Regions from separate parts of the Acidovorax sp. FG60 genome, predicted to be linked through region 1. Evidence: predicted binding sites of a transcription regulator. Region 1 holds the regulator's gene; each other region holds the start of a gene.
What was found. The regulator FNR, encoded in region 1, switches genes on or off when oxygen is low (the NO sensors DNR and NnrR bind a similar motif). The targets are predictions, from matches to a motif close to TTGATNNNNATCAA.
Positions count from the first base shown of each region.

Region 2: a site for FNR is predicted at 3,382-3,395, ahead of cyoA (ubiquinol oxidase subunit II). Genes of this name have one in related genera too.
Region 3: a site for FNR is predicted at 3,507-3,520, ahead of ACODS0_RS14905 (oxygen-binding di-iron domain-containing protein). Genes of this name have one in related genera too.

Region 1 is NZ_JBMDJC010000007.1:241,857-246,965, reverse strand. It holds gene ccoG (cytochrome c oxidase accessory protein CcoG) at 1-939, shown strand, start outside; gene ACODS0_RS12945 (FixH family protein) at 1,013-1,294, shown strand; gene ACODS0_RS12940 (hypothetical protein) at 1,346-1,639, shown strand; gene fnr (fumarate/nitrate reduction transcriptional regulator Fnr) at 1,708-2,430, opposite strand; gene hemN (oxygen-independent coproporphyrinogen III oxidase) at 2,618-4,000, shown strand; gene ACODS0_RS12925 (sulfite exporter TauE/SafE family protein) at 4,006-4,764, shown strand; gene ACODS0_RS12920 (hypothetical protein) at 4,843-4,974, opposite strand; gene ACODS0_RS12915 (HD-GYP domain-containing protein) at 4,985-5,109, shown strand, end outside.
Region 2 is NZ_JBMDJC010000014.1:33,840-38,948, reverse strand. It holds gene tolQ (protein TolQ) at 1-422, shown strand, start outside; gene ACODS0_RS19350 (ExbD/TolR family protein) at 437-865, shown strand; gene tolA (cell envelope integrity protein TolA) at 896-1,867, shown strand; gene ACODS0_RS19340 (MFS transporter) at 1,987-3,327, opposite strand; gene cyoA (ubiquinol oxidase subunit II) at 3,575-4,630, shown strand; gene cyoB (cytochrome o ubiquinol oxidase subunit I) at 4,696-5,109, shown strand, end outside.
Region 3 is NZ_JBMDJC010000009.1:81,427-86,535, reverse strand. It holds gene ACODS0_RS14925 (pilus assembly protein PilM) at 1-180, opposite strand, end outside; gene ACODS0_RS14920 (penicillin-binding protein 1A) at 449-2,842, shown strand; gene cyaY (iron donor protein CyaY) at 2,901-3,230, opposite strand; gene lptM (LPS translocon maturation chaperone LptM) at 3,243-3,452, shown strand; gene ACODS0_RS14905 (oxygen-binding di-iron domain-containing protein) at 3,577-4,395, shown strand; gene msrQ (protein-methionine-sulfoxide reductase heme-binding subunit MsrQ) at 4,496-5,109, opposite strand, start outside.

The DNA.
Region 1 (5,109 bases):
GTCATCTGGATTGTCGTGGCGTTGTGGACGGGGTTCACGTTCGTGGGTTATTTCGTGCCCATCCGCGAACTCGGGGCAGAGCTGCTGGCGGTGCAGGGTGGCTGGCAGATTTTCTGGGTACTGTTTTATGGCTTTGCCACCTATGGCAATGCCGGCTATATGCGCGAACAGGTGTGCAAATACATGTGTCCCTATGCGCGCTTTCAGAGCGCCATGTTCGACAAGGACACGCTGATCGTTACCTACGACCCAGAACGCGGTGAGCAGCGTGGGCCGCGCAAGAAGAACATCGACTACAAAGCCCAGGGGTTGGGCGATTGCATTGACTGCTCGCTGTGTGTGCAGGTGTGCCCTGTGGGCATCGACATTCGCAAGGGCTTGCAGTACGAATGCATCGGCTGTGGCCTGTGCGTGGACGCCTGCAATACCGTGATGGACAAGATGCAGTATCCGCGCGGGCTCATCCGGTTTTCTACGCAGAACGGCGTGGCCAAACGGTGGAGTCAGTCGCAGATCCTGCGCCGTGTGCTGCGGCCACGAGTGCTGATATACAGCGCGGTTCTGGTGGCCCTGTGCGTAGGCATGATGGCCAGCCTTGTCACACGCACGCCTTTGAAGGTGGATGTGGTCCGTGATCGGGCGGCGCTGTCGCGCATCGTGGCAGGTGGAAAGCTGGAGAACATCTACCGCCTGCAGATCATGAACGCCACTGAAGGCCCCCAGCGCTATCGCATCAGTGTGCGTGGCCTTGAAGGGCTGGAAGTCGCTTCTGATGCCGAGGTGGACATCGGTGCGGCGGAGTCCCGGTGGGTGGCCGTCCGTCTGCAGATACCGTATGGATCAGCCCCTTCGGGATCACATGCCGTGCAGTTCGATGTGCAGGCCTTGGGCGCGGACGCCCATGTGAGCGAGAAATCCGTGTTTCTGGTGCCGCGATAACGCAGCGAGCGACCCGGTGCAAGACCTTCGCGGGTCTTGCTTTGAGCAAGATAATTTTTGAGGAGTAAGCACCATGCCATCCAGTTCCGCCCTCGGCACTGCCCCTTCTGCCGCTGCACCCTGGTGGAGGTTTGGCCATGTGTGGCTGATCATCGCCGGTCCCGTGATCGTGATCATTGCAGGGTTTGTGACCCTGTGGCTCGCGATATCGCGCCCCGACCCTGTGGTCGCGGAAGATTATTACCGCCAGGGCATCGAGATCAACAAGACACTGGCCACCCCAGAAAAAAGCCTGTTGCCAGCCATGAAGGGCCGCAACCACGCGGCCACCCCGGTCCAGGACCAGCCGCGCTGAACCCACCTGGCCGGGCAGCATGCCTGCACGGCCTTACCAGGAGACAAACCAATGTGGATGCAACGCGTGATGTGGATTGCCTGGCCGGCCTTTTTGATGGCCGGTGTGATGGAAATGCTGGTTTTTGCGATGGTGGATCCGCAAGACCTGCACTGGTTTGGGCAGCCGTTGGCATTGTCACGGCAGGGCGTGTACACGCTGGCCTTTTTTGCGTTCTGGATAATCACGATGGCATCCAGCGCGTTGACCACGCTGCTGGCCATGTCACCGTTTGAACTTAACCGTTGCCCGGTTCCCGAAGGCGAGCGTCCCGATGACTGCCGCAAGACATCATCGTGCCCTTGAGCGGTAGTGCCACCTATTGGCAAAGGTCAATGTGGTGAGGACTGCCAGGATGGCAGACGACAGCAGGTTCAGTGGCAGGCTTGCTGGTTGTTCACGATGCGCTTGAGGGCCTCGGTCTCCAGGATGCGCACATGGCGCTGCTTGACCTCGACAATGCCTTCTTCCACGAACTTGGAGAAGGTGCGGCTCACGGTTTCGAGCTTGAGGCCCAGGTAGCTACCGATCTCTTCGCGGGTCATGCGCAGCACGAGCTCGGACTGCGAGAACCCCCGGGCGTGCAGGCGCTGAACCAGATTGAGCAGGAACGCGGCCAGGCGCTCCTCAGCGCGCATGCTGCCCAGGAGCAGCATCACGCCATGCTCACGGACAATCTCGCGGCTCATGATCTTGTGCACATGGTGCTGCAAGGCGGTGACTTCGCGGGACAGTTCTTCGATGCGGTCAAAGGGCATGACGCAGACTTCCGCGTCTTCCAGGGCCACCGCATCGCAGGTGTGGTGGTCATTCACGATGCCATCAAGGCCGATGATCTCGCCTGCCATCTGAAAACCCGTGACCTGGTCACGCCCGTCTTCGGTGGCTACACATGTTTTGAAGAAGCCGGTTCGAATGGCATAGAGCGAGGTGAAGGATTCGCCGTTGCGGAAAAGGGTTCCACCGCGTTTGATCTTGCGGCGAACGGCAACGACCTCGTCAATGCGTTGCAGCTGTTCCTCGCTCAGCCCCACCGGCATGCACAGCTCGCGCAGGTTGCAGTTGGAGCAGGCGACTTTGATGGTGAGCGGGTTCATAGGAACAGAGGCTGGGTAAGGTTTGAGCATATCGCCCCATATGCCTAACAGGCTGGGCCTTTGGGTGCGGGTGGGCGACTGATGTGCATCAAATTGTCGCTGTTCGTCCCGGCCCATCACTTGATGCAGGTCAAGGACATGGAGTGCAGCTTACGGCACAGTCGAAGTGTACGCAAGGAATTTGCCCATGACCGCTGTTTCGCCCGAGCTGCTGCGCCGTTTCGACGTGCCAGGGCCCCGTTATACCTCTTACCCAACAGCTGACCGTTTCGTCGAGGCCTTTGGGCAGGACGACTACGCGCTTGCCTTGGAGCAGCGCAGACTGGGCTCCATGACGAAGGCCTTGCCGCTGTCTTTGTACGTGCACATCCCCTTTTGCGAGTCCCTTTGTTACTACTGCGCATGCAACAAGATCATCACCAAACACCATGATCGTGCAGAGGTGTATTTGCGGTATTTGAGCCGCGAGATTGACTTGCACACAGCACACTGCGGCACGGGGCAGGTGGTGAGTCAGCTTCACCTGGGTGGTGGCACGCCCACTTTTCTATCGGACGAGGGCTTGCGGGAGCTGATGGGCATGCTCAAACGCAGCTTTTCGTTGGCGCCGGGCGGGGAGTATTCGATTGAGGTGGACCCTCGCACCGTCAATGCGGACCGCCTTGCAGTGCTGGCGGAACTGGGGTTCAACCGACTGAGCTTTGGGGTGCAGGATTTCGATCCCGAGGTTCAAAAGGCCGTTCACCGCATACAGCCTGCCGAGCAGGTGTTTTCGCTGGTGGAGTCCGCACGTTCGCTGGGTTTTGAATCCATCAATGTGGATTTGATCTACGGCCTGCCTCGGCAGACGCCAGAGTCGTTTGACCGCACGCTGGCCCAGGTTACGCAGCTGCGGCCTGACCGTATCGCGTTGTACGCGTATGCCCATCTGCCAGAACGTTTCAAGCCTCAGCGCCGTATTGTTTCGGCCGAGTTGCCAGCTGCTGCAGGCAAGGTGTCGATGCTCTCCCGTTCGCTGGACGCCTTTATGGATGCTGGGTACGTGTATGTGGGCATGGACCACTTTGCATTGCCTGAGGATGCATTGGCAGTCGCCAAGCGCCAGGGGCGTCTGCACCGCAACTTCCAGGGCTACAGTACGCAACCTGATTGCGACCTGATCGGCCTGGGGGTGTCTGCGATTGGCCGGGTCGGAGCCACCTACAGCCAAAATGCCAAGACCCTGGATGAGTATTACGATTTTCTGAATCAGGGGCGCCTGCCCGTCGTTCGTGGGTTGGCCCTGACGCGCGACGATCTTGTGCGCCGCGCCGTCATCATGGCCTTGATGTGCCAAGGCGAGCTGTTGTTTGAGCCCATGGAGCAAGCGTGGTTGATCGACTTTCGCCACTACTTCTCTGCGGAGCTGGCGCAACTGGAAACCATGGCCGAGCAGGGGCTTGTGGTGGTGCGGCCCGATGGGGTCGAGGTCACTGCCATGGGCTGGTTCTTTGTGCGTGGCATTGCCATGGTCTTTGACCGTTACCTGCAGGCTGACCGCAACCGCGCCCGTTTTTCGCGCATCATCTGATCCTCATGATTGCTACGGTCGCCTCAACCGCCTTGCTGATGGGGCTCGTTGGCGGGTCCCATTGTTTGGCCATGTGTTCTGCGCCTTGTGGGGCATTGATCGGGCAGGGCGGTGGGGGCATGGCGTCCACAGCCGGTGGCGATGCGCAGCCACAGGCAACTCCCCTGACGGTGCAGACAGTGCAGTGGGTGCCCCGTGGCGGTGTCATTCAGCGCGCCGTCGCTTTTCATGCTGGCCGCTTGGCCGGGTACGCTATGGCGGGTGGCTTGGCTGCATGGGCCATGGACAGCCTGGCATGGGTGACCCAGCAGACCGTGGCACTTCGCCCTGCGTGGACCCTGATGCATGTTGCGGTGATGGCGTGGGGTTTGATGATGGTGATCCAGGCGCGCCAACCCCAGTGGGTAGAGCAGGCGGGCCGTACCGTATGGGCGCGTGTGCGGCCTCTGGTCAGTGCACCAGGCGGGGTTCTGGTTGCTGGTGGGCTTTGGGCCTTGATGCCCTGTGGCCTGCTCTATTCCGCGCTGCTCGTGGCTGCGCTGAGCGGAGGGCCTCTGGAAGGGGCGCTCAGCATGGCGCTTTTTGGCCTGGGCAGTGGTGTGTGGCTGGTGGGCGGGCCCTTGGTGTGGATTCGGCTGAAAGCAGGGGTCAATGCAAAACGTGCGGACTGGGGAACGCGCATCGCAGGAGGTTTGCTGTGCGCAGTGGCCAGCTGGGCACTCTGGATGGACCTGGTCTACAAACCGTCGTTGTGGTGCCGCTAGCCAGCAGTTCCCCCATTCGCAAGCTGCGGTGCGACGGGGTTCGCGAGGCCTCGTAAATCCATGTCTATACAAGGGTGATCAACGCTTGCCCTTGGTGAGAAAGGCAAGTGTTGCCATGCCGCTGCGGCGCAGGCGCACTCCTTCGACAAGACCCTCGATCTGGCGATAATCTGTGTAACTATTGGTGGCATTGACGTCGCCATGTTTCACACGCCTTGAAGTGAACTCCTCCATCCTCATCGACATCAGCCAACTGCGTGTCGGCATGTACATCCAGCTCGACGTGGGTTGGTTGCACCATCCGTTCCCGGTGAGCAGCTTTCGTGTGGCGGCGGCAGAGCAGAT
Region 2 (5,109 bases), on a different contig from region 1:
GCCGCATCGTGGACCCCGGCACCCTGCTCGACGGCGCACGCCGCGCCATGCGCGCGAGCTTCCAGCGCGAGATGGACGTGGTCGAATCGAGCCTGTCATTCCTGGCGTCGGTCGGCTCCGTGTCGCCGTACGTGGGCCTGTTTGGCACCGTGTGGGGCATCATGCACGCGTTCACCGGCTTTGCGGGCATGGAGCAGGTCACGCTGGCCACCGTGGCGCCTGGCATTGCCGAAGCCCTGGTGGCCACCGCCATCGGCCTGTTTGCCGCCATCCCCGCTGTGATCGCCTACAACCGCTTTGCCCGCGACATCGACCGCGTGGCCACGCACCAGGAGACCTTCATCGAAGAGTTCTCCAACATCCTGCAGCGCAATCTGGGCGCCCAGCCCGCACCCGCAGGCCATACGGCCTCGGGCCACTGAGCACGGAGGCCCACATGCCCGCCATGGCATCCCGCGGTCGAGGCCGCCGCACCATCAACGAGATCAACATGGTCCCGTTCATCGACGTCATGCTGGTGCTGCTCATCATCTTTATGGTGACGGCGCCCATGTTGACGCCGGGCGTTGTTGATGTGCCCAGCGTGGGCAAAGGCAAGAACATGCCCAAGGTGGTGGCCCAGGTCATCGTCAACAAGGACGGCACGCTGCAGTTCAAGACGCCCGAAGCCACACGCAGTCTGAACCAGCGAGAGATCGGCGACGCGGCCAGCCGCTGGCAGAAGGCCCAGGGTGCTGATAGCGCCAGTGCCGTGGTCATCAGCGCCGACAAGGGCGTGCAGTACGAAAACGTGGTGAAAGCCATGGATGCCTTGCAAAAGGCGGGCGTGCAACGCGTGGGTCTTTCCGTCAAACAGGGTGGTTGAACCGAACGCACGCCCGCCGCTCTGAAGCCCATGCACGCCCACAACGACCGCGACCAGTTTTCCCCGCCCCGCCCCCCGGCACGCTTGCGCGCCATTTCACTGGCGGTGCTGGTGCATGTCGTGCTCATCGGTGCGCTCACCTGGGGCGTGAACTGGAAGAACAGCGCCGACCAGCCTGCGGTGGAGGCCGAACTGTGGGCTGCGGTGCCCCAGCATGCCGCACCACGCGCCGTGGAGCCCCCGCCGCCGCCACCCGCTCCCCCGGAAGTGCGTCCGCCCGCTCCGCCACCACCACCACCGCCCCCCCGCGCCGTGGAGCCGCCCGACACGCGCGAGGCGGACATCGCCATTGAACGCGAAAAAAAGCGCCTGGAGCAGGAGAAGAAGGCGCGCGAGCAGCAGTTGGAACGTGAAAAGCGCGACCGTGAGCGCAAGGAAGACGAACGCCGCGACCGCCTGGAGCAGGAAAAGAAGGAACGCCTGCAAAAGGAGAAGGAAAAAGAAAAGGAACAGCGCGAAAAGCAGCTGGCTGAGCAGAAGAAGGCCGAGCAGGACAAGCAAAAGAAGCTGGCCGAAGACAAGCGCAAGGCGGACGAAGCCGCCAAGCGCAAGGCCGACGCGGAGGCTAAACAGCTGGCAGAACAGCGGGAAGCCAACCTGCGCCGCCTCCAGGGCCTGGCGAGGGCCACGGGCGGCGAGAACGCCACAGGCACAGCCCAGCGCAGCGCTGGTCCGTCGGGCAGCTATGGCGGCAAGGTTGCAGCCAAGGTCAAGCCCAACATCGTGTACCCCGACGCGATCTCAGGCAACCCGCGCGCCGAGGTGGAAGTCCGCCTTTCGCCCGATGGCACCATCGTGGGCAAACGCCTGGTGCAGTCCAGCGGCAACAAGGCCTGGGATGACGCAGTGCTCCGCGCCCTGGATAAGACCGAGACCCTGCCGCGCGATGTGGATGGCCGCGTGCCGCCTTCATTGACCATTGGCTTCAGGCCACAGGACTGAGCCTCCACAAAAAAAAGCGCCCGGTAGTACCGGGCGCTCTTTTTTTAGAGCATTTTTAGCCTCTAGCGCTTTGTAGACAAGCGCAAACAGCTATACAAACAATAGCAAATCTCTGCCCCTTACCGGTCCCGGCGCTCCATGCGCCGATTCAGGTTCAGCGCGCCCAGCGTGCAGGCCACGCCCGACAGTAAATACACCGTGACCGCCAGCAGCCCGAACTGGGCCGACAGGTACAGGGCCACCAGCGGTGCAAACGCGGCGCCAATGATCCAGGCAAGGTCTGCCGAGAGAGCGGCGCCCGTGTAGCGGTACTGGGGCGAAAAATTGGCCGTGACCGTGCCCGACGCCTGGCCATACGACAAGCCCAGCAGCACAAAACCCAGTAGCAGGAACATGGTGCTGCCCACCTCGCCCGAGTTGAGCAGCACGGGGGCCATGAAGCTGAACACACCGATCAACACCGCCATGCCGCCCAGCAGCTTGCGGCGGCCCAGGTGGTCCGACAGCCAGCCAGACACCATGATGGCCCCCGCTGCCAGAAAGGCGCCTACGATCTGCACGCCCAGAATCTGGGTCACCGGCTGGTCCGAATACAGCGTGATCCAAGACAGCGGGAACACCGTGACCAGGTGGAACAGCGCAAAGCTCGCCAGCGCGGCAAAAGCACCCAGCACCACATTGCTGCCTTCGTCACGTATCACACGGCTCACAGGCACGGGCTGCAGTTCACGCTCTTGCAGCAGCTCGGCGTATGACTGCCCCACCACCAGGCGCAGGCGGGCAAACAGGGCCACCACGTTCACGGCAAAGGCCACGAAGAAGGGATAACGCCAGCCCCAGGCCAGAAATTCCTGCACGCTGAGGCTGCTGTACAGATAGGCAAACAGACCCGCCGCCAGCACAAACCCGACAGGCGCGCCCAATTGCCCGATCATGGCAAACCAGCCCCGCCGTTCCTTGGGCGCCGACATGGCCAGCAGCGACGGCAGGCCGTCCCACGAACCGCCGAGCGCCAGACCCTGGCCAATGCGCAGGATCAGCAGCGCCACCACCGCAGTCAGGCCCGCGTCCTTGTAGCCCGGCAAGAACGCCATCCCCACCGTGCACACGCCCAGCAGGAACAGTGCAATGGTCAGCTTGGTGCCCCGGCCCCAGCGCCGCTGGATGGCCATGGAAATGGCCGTGCCCACCGGGCGCACGACAAAAGCGACCGCCAGCAGCGCAAACGCCATCAGCGTGCCATCCAGGCGCGAGAGGAATGGAAAGAGGAAGGACGGGAAGACGAGAACGCAGGCGATCCCGAAAACGAAGAAGTCGAAATACTCGGACGAGCGTCCGATGATCACGCCCACAGCAATTTCGCTGGGGGTCACGTCTTCATGCGTATCAGCCCGCGAGAGAGAGGCGGGGCTTTCTTCAAAGCCGGCCGCAGGGTAAGTGGCAGAGGCGGGGCTGCTCATGAACAGGGCTCCTTGTCGTTGTTTGGATAAGACATTCTGGTTCTACACGCAAGTTTGATCTGGGACAAGTGCGGTTTCACTATGCCGTGTGCAGGACAACACCGCAGGGGCCGGAAATGCACCAAAGTGGGGCGCATTACTTTGACCTTGGACAAAATGTCCAATGTACAAAAAAGCTAGGACTATTACATTCGACGGCACTTCGTTATCCGCGTTTACCCTTAAACGCCTTGGTTGCGCCTGTCACATGTCCAAACTACCTTTACCTCGCGTGCCTGTCTGGCTCGCCGCCATGGCCGCCCTGGGCAGCCTGGCTGGCTGCAGCAAGGCGGTCGTCCTCAACCCCGCCGGCGACATTGCGGCCCAGCAAGGCCACATGGTCATCCAGGCCACGCTGCTGATGCTGATCATCATCGTTCCGGTGATTGCCCTCACCCTGTGGTTTGCCTGGAAGTACCGCCAGAACAACACTGCCAACACCGAGGCCGACTACGATCCCGACTGGCACCACTCCACCACGCTGGAGCTGGTGATCTGGACCGTGCCGCTCTTGATCGTCATCGCCCTCGGCGCCCTGACCTGGATCGGCACCCACAAGCTCGACCCCTACCGCCCGCTGGACCGCATCTCGGCCAGCAAACCGCTGGACGCCCAATCCACCCCCATGGAAGTGCAGGTGGTGGCCATGGACTGGAAGTGGCTGTTCTTCTACCCTGAGCTGGGCATTGCCACCGTGAATGAACTGGCTGCGCCGGTGGACCGCCCCATCCTGTTCAAGCTCACGGCCACGTCCACGATGAACGCGTTTTACGTGCCCGACCTCGCCGGCATGATCTACGCGATGCCCGGCATGCAGACCGAGCTGAACGCCGTGATCAACCAACCGGGCGTGTACAAGGGCATGTCCTCGCACTACAGCGGCGCTGGCTTCTCGGGCATGACGTTCAAGTTCCATGGCCTGAGCGAGAGCGACTTCGCGCAGTGGGTGGCCAAGACCAAGTCCGAAGGCAAGCCACTTACACGCCAGGCCTACATGGACCTGGCCAAGCCAAGCGAGCGCGACCCCGTGCAGCGCTTTGCCAGCGTGGAAGAAGGCCTGTATGACAAGGTACTGAACCGCTGTGTCGAAGACGGCAAGATGTGCATGCACCACATGATGGCCATCGACGAGAACGGCGGTGACGCCTATGTGCGCGCCGTGGGCCTGAATCTGCCGCAGGACGTATGCACCTCGCAGAACGCCGCCCAGGTGGTGGCCAGCCTGGAAGCCCGCCACGCACCGCGCGCCAACTCCGCCCAATGATCCGCCCTTGATTTGCCATGTCGGCGCCCGTGCCAAGCGGGTGTTGGCATCTTCCAAAGACCTTTATGTCCTCCGCACCTGATACCGCATCCCATTGGGCCCTGGGCCGAATCACCTGGGATTCCATACCGATGGCGCACGAGCCCATCGTGCTCTGGACCTTTGTCGCCACCGTGCTGGGTGGCCTGGCCGTGATGGCCGCCATCACCAAATTCCGCCTGTGGGGCACGCTGTGGCGCGACTGGATCTGCAGCATCGACCACAAGCGCATCGGCATCATGTACATGATCCTCGGCCTCGTGATGCTGCTGCGCGGCTTTGCCGACGCCGTGATGATGCGCCTGCAGCAGGCCATGGCCTTTGGCGACAACATGGGCTACCTGCCGCCGCACCACTATGACCAGATCTTCACCGCCCACGGCGTGATCATGATCTTCTTCGTGGCGATGCCACTGGTCACGGGCCTCATGAACTACCTC
Region 3 (5,109 bases), on a different contig from region 1:
TTTTTCGATGTTGCCATCCGTGATCCAGCCACGCTCCAGCGGTTCGATCGCGCAACGCTCCAGAACCAAGCCGCCTGCCTTATCGCGCCCAAGCTCCACCAGTTTGACACTGGAGGAACTGATGTCGATTCCCAGCAGCGGCGGAGACTGGCGACTGAACAAAGACCCCATTGAGCTCAAGATTGGTCCCCTGTAACTTGCCAAAATGAGGCAACAAAACTTAACACTTCACATGAATGCTATCAGTAAGATAGTTCTCCAGCAAAGATTTTTCCCCGCGTAACACTTGCGGAGCGTTGCCAAAAGCAGACGAATTTAGCCGCCCTTGCAACACCGTTTGGCAACGATGACGCACCTTTGGGCAGACGGGCACGGGCCGGGCATTGTGATTTTCAGTGGGGTGCAGCGGACATTTTTATAATGGGCCGTCTTACCCCTCCGGAGCGATATGCCGCCCTCTTCATCGAAGTCCTCTGACAAGCAGGACTCTCCTTCCGCTCCCACCCGCCCCACTTGGCTCCGTTGGCTGGTGCGCGCCACACTTTGGATGGTGGGCCTGGCGACTGCCGCCGCCGTGGGATTGGCTCTGACCATTGCAGTGGCGCTGGCGGTGGCCTATCCGAACCTGCCGGACATCTCTGATCTCGCTGACTATCGCCCCAAGTTGCCTTTGCGCGTTTACTCAGCCGAAGGCGCTTTGCTGGGCGAATTCGGCGAGGAGCGCCGCAACCTCACCCCCATTGGTGAAATCCCCAAAGTCATGAAGGATGCGGTATTGGCCATTGAAGATGCCCGCTTCTTCCAGCATGGCGGCGTTGACTACAAAGGCGTAATTCGCGCAGCCTTGGCTAATCTTGGCCGGGTAAAAAGCCAGGGCGCCTCTACTATCACAATGCAGGTGGCGCGGAATGTTTACCTCTCGTCAGAGAAAACATTTACACGCAAAATTTACGAAATCTTACTGACATTCAAACTCGAGCATTTACTGACCAAAGATCAGATTCTTGAGATTTACATGAATCAGATTTATTTGGGCAATCGCGCCTATGGATTCGCTGCGGCGTCAGAAGCCTATTTTGGCAAGCCCCTGAAATCGGTGTCCGTGGCTGAGGCGGCCATGCTTGCAGGTCTGCCCAAAGCGCCCTCTGCGTACAACCCCATCAGCAACCCCAAGCGGGCTCGCTCCAGGCAGCTTTACATCATTGAGCGCATGGAGGAAAACGGCTTCATCACCGCCGAGCAGGCGACAGATGCCAAGAAAGAAGAACTCAAGATCCGTACCGGCCCGGACAGTACCCGGATTCATGCAGAGTACGTGGCCGAGATGGCGCGCCAGCTGATCTTCACGCAGTATGGCAACGAGGCCTACACACGCGGACTCAACGTCTACACGACACTTAACGCTGCGGAACAAGAGGCTGCGTACGCGGCGCTGCGCCGAGGCATCATGGACTACGAGCGGCGCCAGCAGTACCGAGGACCGGAAAAGTTTGTGGTGTTGCCGACGGCGGCCCAGGAGGTGGAAGACGCCATTGACGACGCGCTGGCCAATCACCCGGACAACGGCGACGTCCTTTCTGCCGTGGTTCTGGAGGCCTCGCCGCGCAAGATCGTTGCAGCCCGCGCGAACGGCGACACACTGGAAATCACCGGCGATGGACTGAAGCCCGCACAGTCCGGCCTGAGTGACAAGGCCGCGCCCAACATCAAGATCCGCCGTGGAGCAGTGATCCGGGTGGTGAAAACACCCAAGAACGCCTGGGAAATTACACAGCTGCCCGAAGTCGAAGGCGCCCTGGTGGCACTGGACCCGCGCACTGGAGCCATCCGGGCGCTGGTCGGCGGATTTGATTTCGACAAGAACAAGTTCAACCACGCCGCACAGGCATGGCGCCAACCCGGGTCGAGCTTCAAACCCTTCATCTACTCTGCGGCACTGGAGAAAGGGTTCACGCCCGCAACGGTCATCAACGACGCCCCTCTGTTCTTTGATGCAGGGGTGACCGGTGGCCAACCATGGGAGCCCAAGAACTACGATGGCAAGTACGACGGCCCCATGAGCATGCGCACGGGACTGGCCAAGTCCAAGAACATGATCTCGATCCGCATCTTGCAGGCCGTCGGGCCGAAGACCGCGCAGGAGTGGGTATCCCGCTTTGGCTTCGATGCTGAAAAGCACCCGGCCTACCTCACCATGGCGTTGGGCGCGGGCTCCGTCACACCCCTGCAAATGGCTACGGCCTATTCCGTCTTTGCCAACGGCGGATACCGCGTGAACCCCTGGCTGATCACCAAGGTCACCGACCACAAGGGTCGCGTCATCTCTGAAACGACTCCGCCGGTCACCAGCGAACAACCGCGCGCCATTGATGCCCGCAACGCCTTCGTGATGAACAGCTTGCTGCAAGAGGTCACGCGCTCCGGTACCGCAGCGCGGGCGCAAGCAACTCTGAAGCGGCCAGACCTCTACGGAAAAACCGGGACCACCAACGATTCTGTGGACGCATGGTTTGCCGGATACCAACCCACGATCGCTGCAGTGACCTGGATTGGCTACGACACGCCGCGTAACCTGGGTAGCCGCGAAACAGGGGGCGGCCTCAGCCTGCCGGTATGGATCAATTTCATGGAACGTGCACTCAAGGGTGTCCCCGTCATGGAGCCCACAGTGCCCGCTGGCGTGGTCAATGTCGGCGGGGAATGGTTCTACGACGAGTACGCGCGCAACAGCGGTATTCCAAGTGTGGGTCTCGATGACCGATCCGCATCACCCGCTGTGGCTCCACAAGCGCCACCGCCCACCGAAGAGCGGAACCGCATCCTGGACCTGTTCCGCAACTGATGGCGTTGCGGACGCTCTTCCATCTACCTGAGAGACGTGAGCCACCCAGGAGGGTGGCTCACGCTGAAAACTGCAGTGGCAAACCCGCTTGGGCGGCTGCGTCGCGGCTCAGGCACTCAAAGAACTCGCCAGCTCCTTTGGTGTCCTGCCAGGCTTGGCCGTCAAACCGGTAGTGGTAACCACCGGACCGCGCGGCCATCCACACCTCGTGCAGAGGTTTTTGCAGATTGATGACGATCTGGCTACGGTTGGGGAACGTCAATGTCACCATGCCCCCGGAGCGCTGGGCGTCCACATCGGCATCGGTCGCATCGTTGATGCGATCGCAGCTGCGCTCGACGGCAAGCAGCAGTTTTTCGGCGTGGTCCATGAATTCGAGGTCGGTCATTACAATTTGCGCATGTTGAAAGCTTCCCAAATTCTAGTCAGGACGCTTGTCCTTGCTGCCAGTGCGGCAGCCCTTGCAGGTTGCGGTCAACGGGGCCCCCTGTATTTGCCCAGCAGTCCGGCAGCTGCGCAGCGTGCGACCCTGCCCCAGACCTTGACCCCCGGCGTCGGTACCGCCAGCCCTGCGCAGCCCCCCGCAGCCGCAGCGTCAGCGCCGCGCTGAAAAGCGGCAGAAGGGCCGGGACAACGGTTCTGGCCACCAATACCACCAAGGCACTTGATTTCTATCAAGGACGTCTCAGAGGGTCAATCGTACAGTTCGTGCTTTATTGCACCGCAGGATGGCCATGGCCCTCGAACTCTACCGCGACAAGAACCATGCTTGTCTGATGTTCACCGACCTCATCGAAGAAGACGGTCAGGCCGTTCAGGCCAACCAGTTTCTGATCGTGGACGACGACACCGGCGCCATCATCGACCCCGGTGGCAACCTGGCCTTCAACGAGCTGTTCATGGGGATGACCAAGCACTTCCCACCGCACAAGCTGTCGTACCTGATCGCTTCGCATGCAGACCCAGACATCATTGCCTCGCTGGATCGCTGGATGACCAGCACCAAGGCCGACCTGGTGATCTCACGCGTCTGGGAACGTTTTGCGCCCCACTTCACCAAGGTAGGCAAGACGGAAAATCGCGTCATCGGTGTGCCCGACAGTGGCGGGCATCTGCCCCTGGGCCGCCATGAACTGGTGCTGCTGCCTGCGCACTTCATGCACTCCGAGGGCAACTTTCACTTCTACGACCCGGTCAGCCGCATCCTGTTCACCGGCGACCTGGGGGTGTCGATGATGTCGGGCGCCGAGGCTCGTGTGCCAGTGACCGACCTCCAGGCCCACATCCCGCGCATGGAGGGATTTCACCGCCGCTATATGGTGTCCAACAAGATCCTGCGGCTGTGGGTCCGCATGGCACGGCAACTGGATATCGCCATGCTGGTGCCACAGCATGGCGCGCCCATCATGGGCAAGCAGGCGATCAGCGATTTCTTCAGCTGGATCGAGAACCTCATGTGTGGCATCGACCTGTTTGACGATCGGGCCTACCAGATTCCCACCGGTTACATCGATCCTGTGACCCGGCAGATGCGCGCGGCACCGGCGCGATAGCCACAGGTCTTGGAATTTCAGGCTAAATTTGCTGCTGGCGCTTTACCATAAAGCGCCAGCAGCTATTATTTATATAGCAAATAATTCCACAAGCACAGCGCTACGACGTGCGGGCGGCTTGGGATGCCTTGGCCCCCGCCGTACCCTGGGTTGGCCGACGCTTGCGCAGCCGGTGCCACAGTCGCCAGCCCAGCAAAGCTGACAAAACCGCCGCATACACCGCCACCTCGCCAAAATCATTCTTGCCAGCGCGCATCCAGAAGAAGTGCAGGATGGCCAGGCCCGCCACTGCGTATACGCTGCGGTGCAGCGCCTGCCAGCGCTTTGCGCCCAAAGCCTTGATCGCGCGGTTGAACGATGTGGCGGCAAGCAGCGTGAGCACCAGCAGCGCCAGAGACCCGACCAGGATGAAAGGCCGCTTGATGATGTCGCGCACGATGTCGGTCCCATCAAAACCCATGTCGAACCAGGCGTAGCTCAGCAGGTGCAGCAGGCCGTAGAAGAACACGAACAGGCCCAGCATGCGCCGAAAGCGCGCAAGCTGGGGCGTGGAAGTGACCACGCGCAGCGGCGTAACGGCCAGCACCAGACAGAGCGCGCGCAGCGTCCAGTCACCCGTGGCGCGGATCAGGGCCTCGGCCGGATTGGCGCCCAGCTGATTGGCCGCCGCAGCGTAGACCAGCCACGCCAACGGAAGCAGGCACAGTGCAAAGA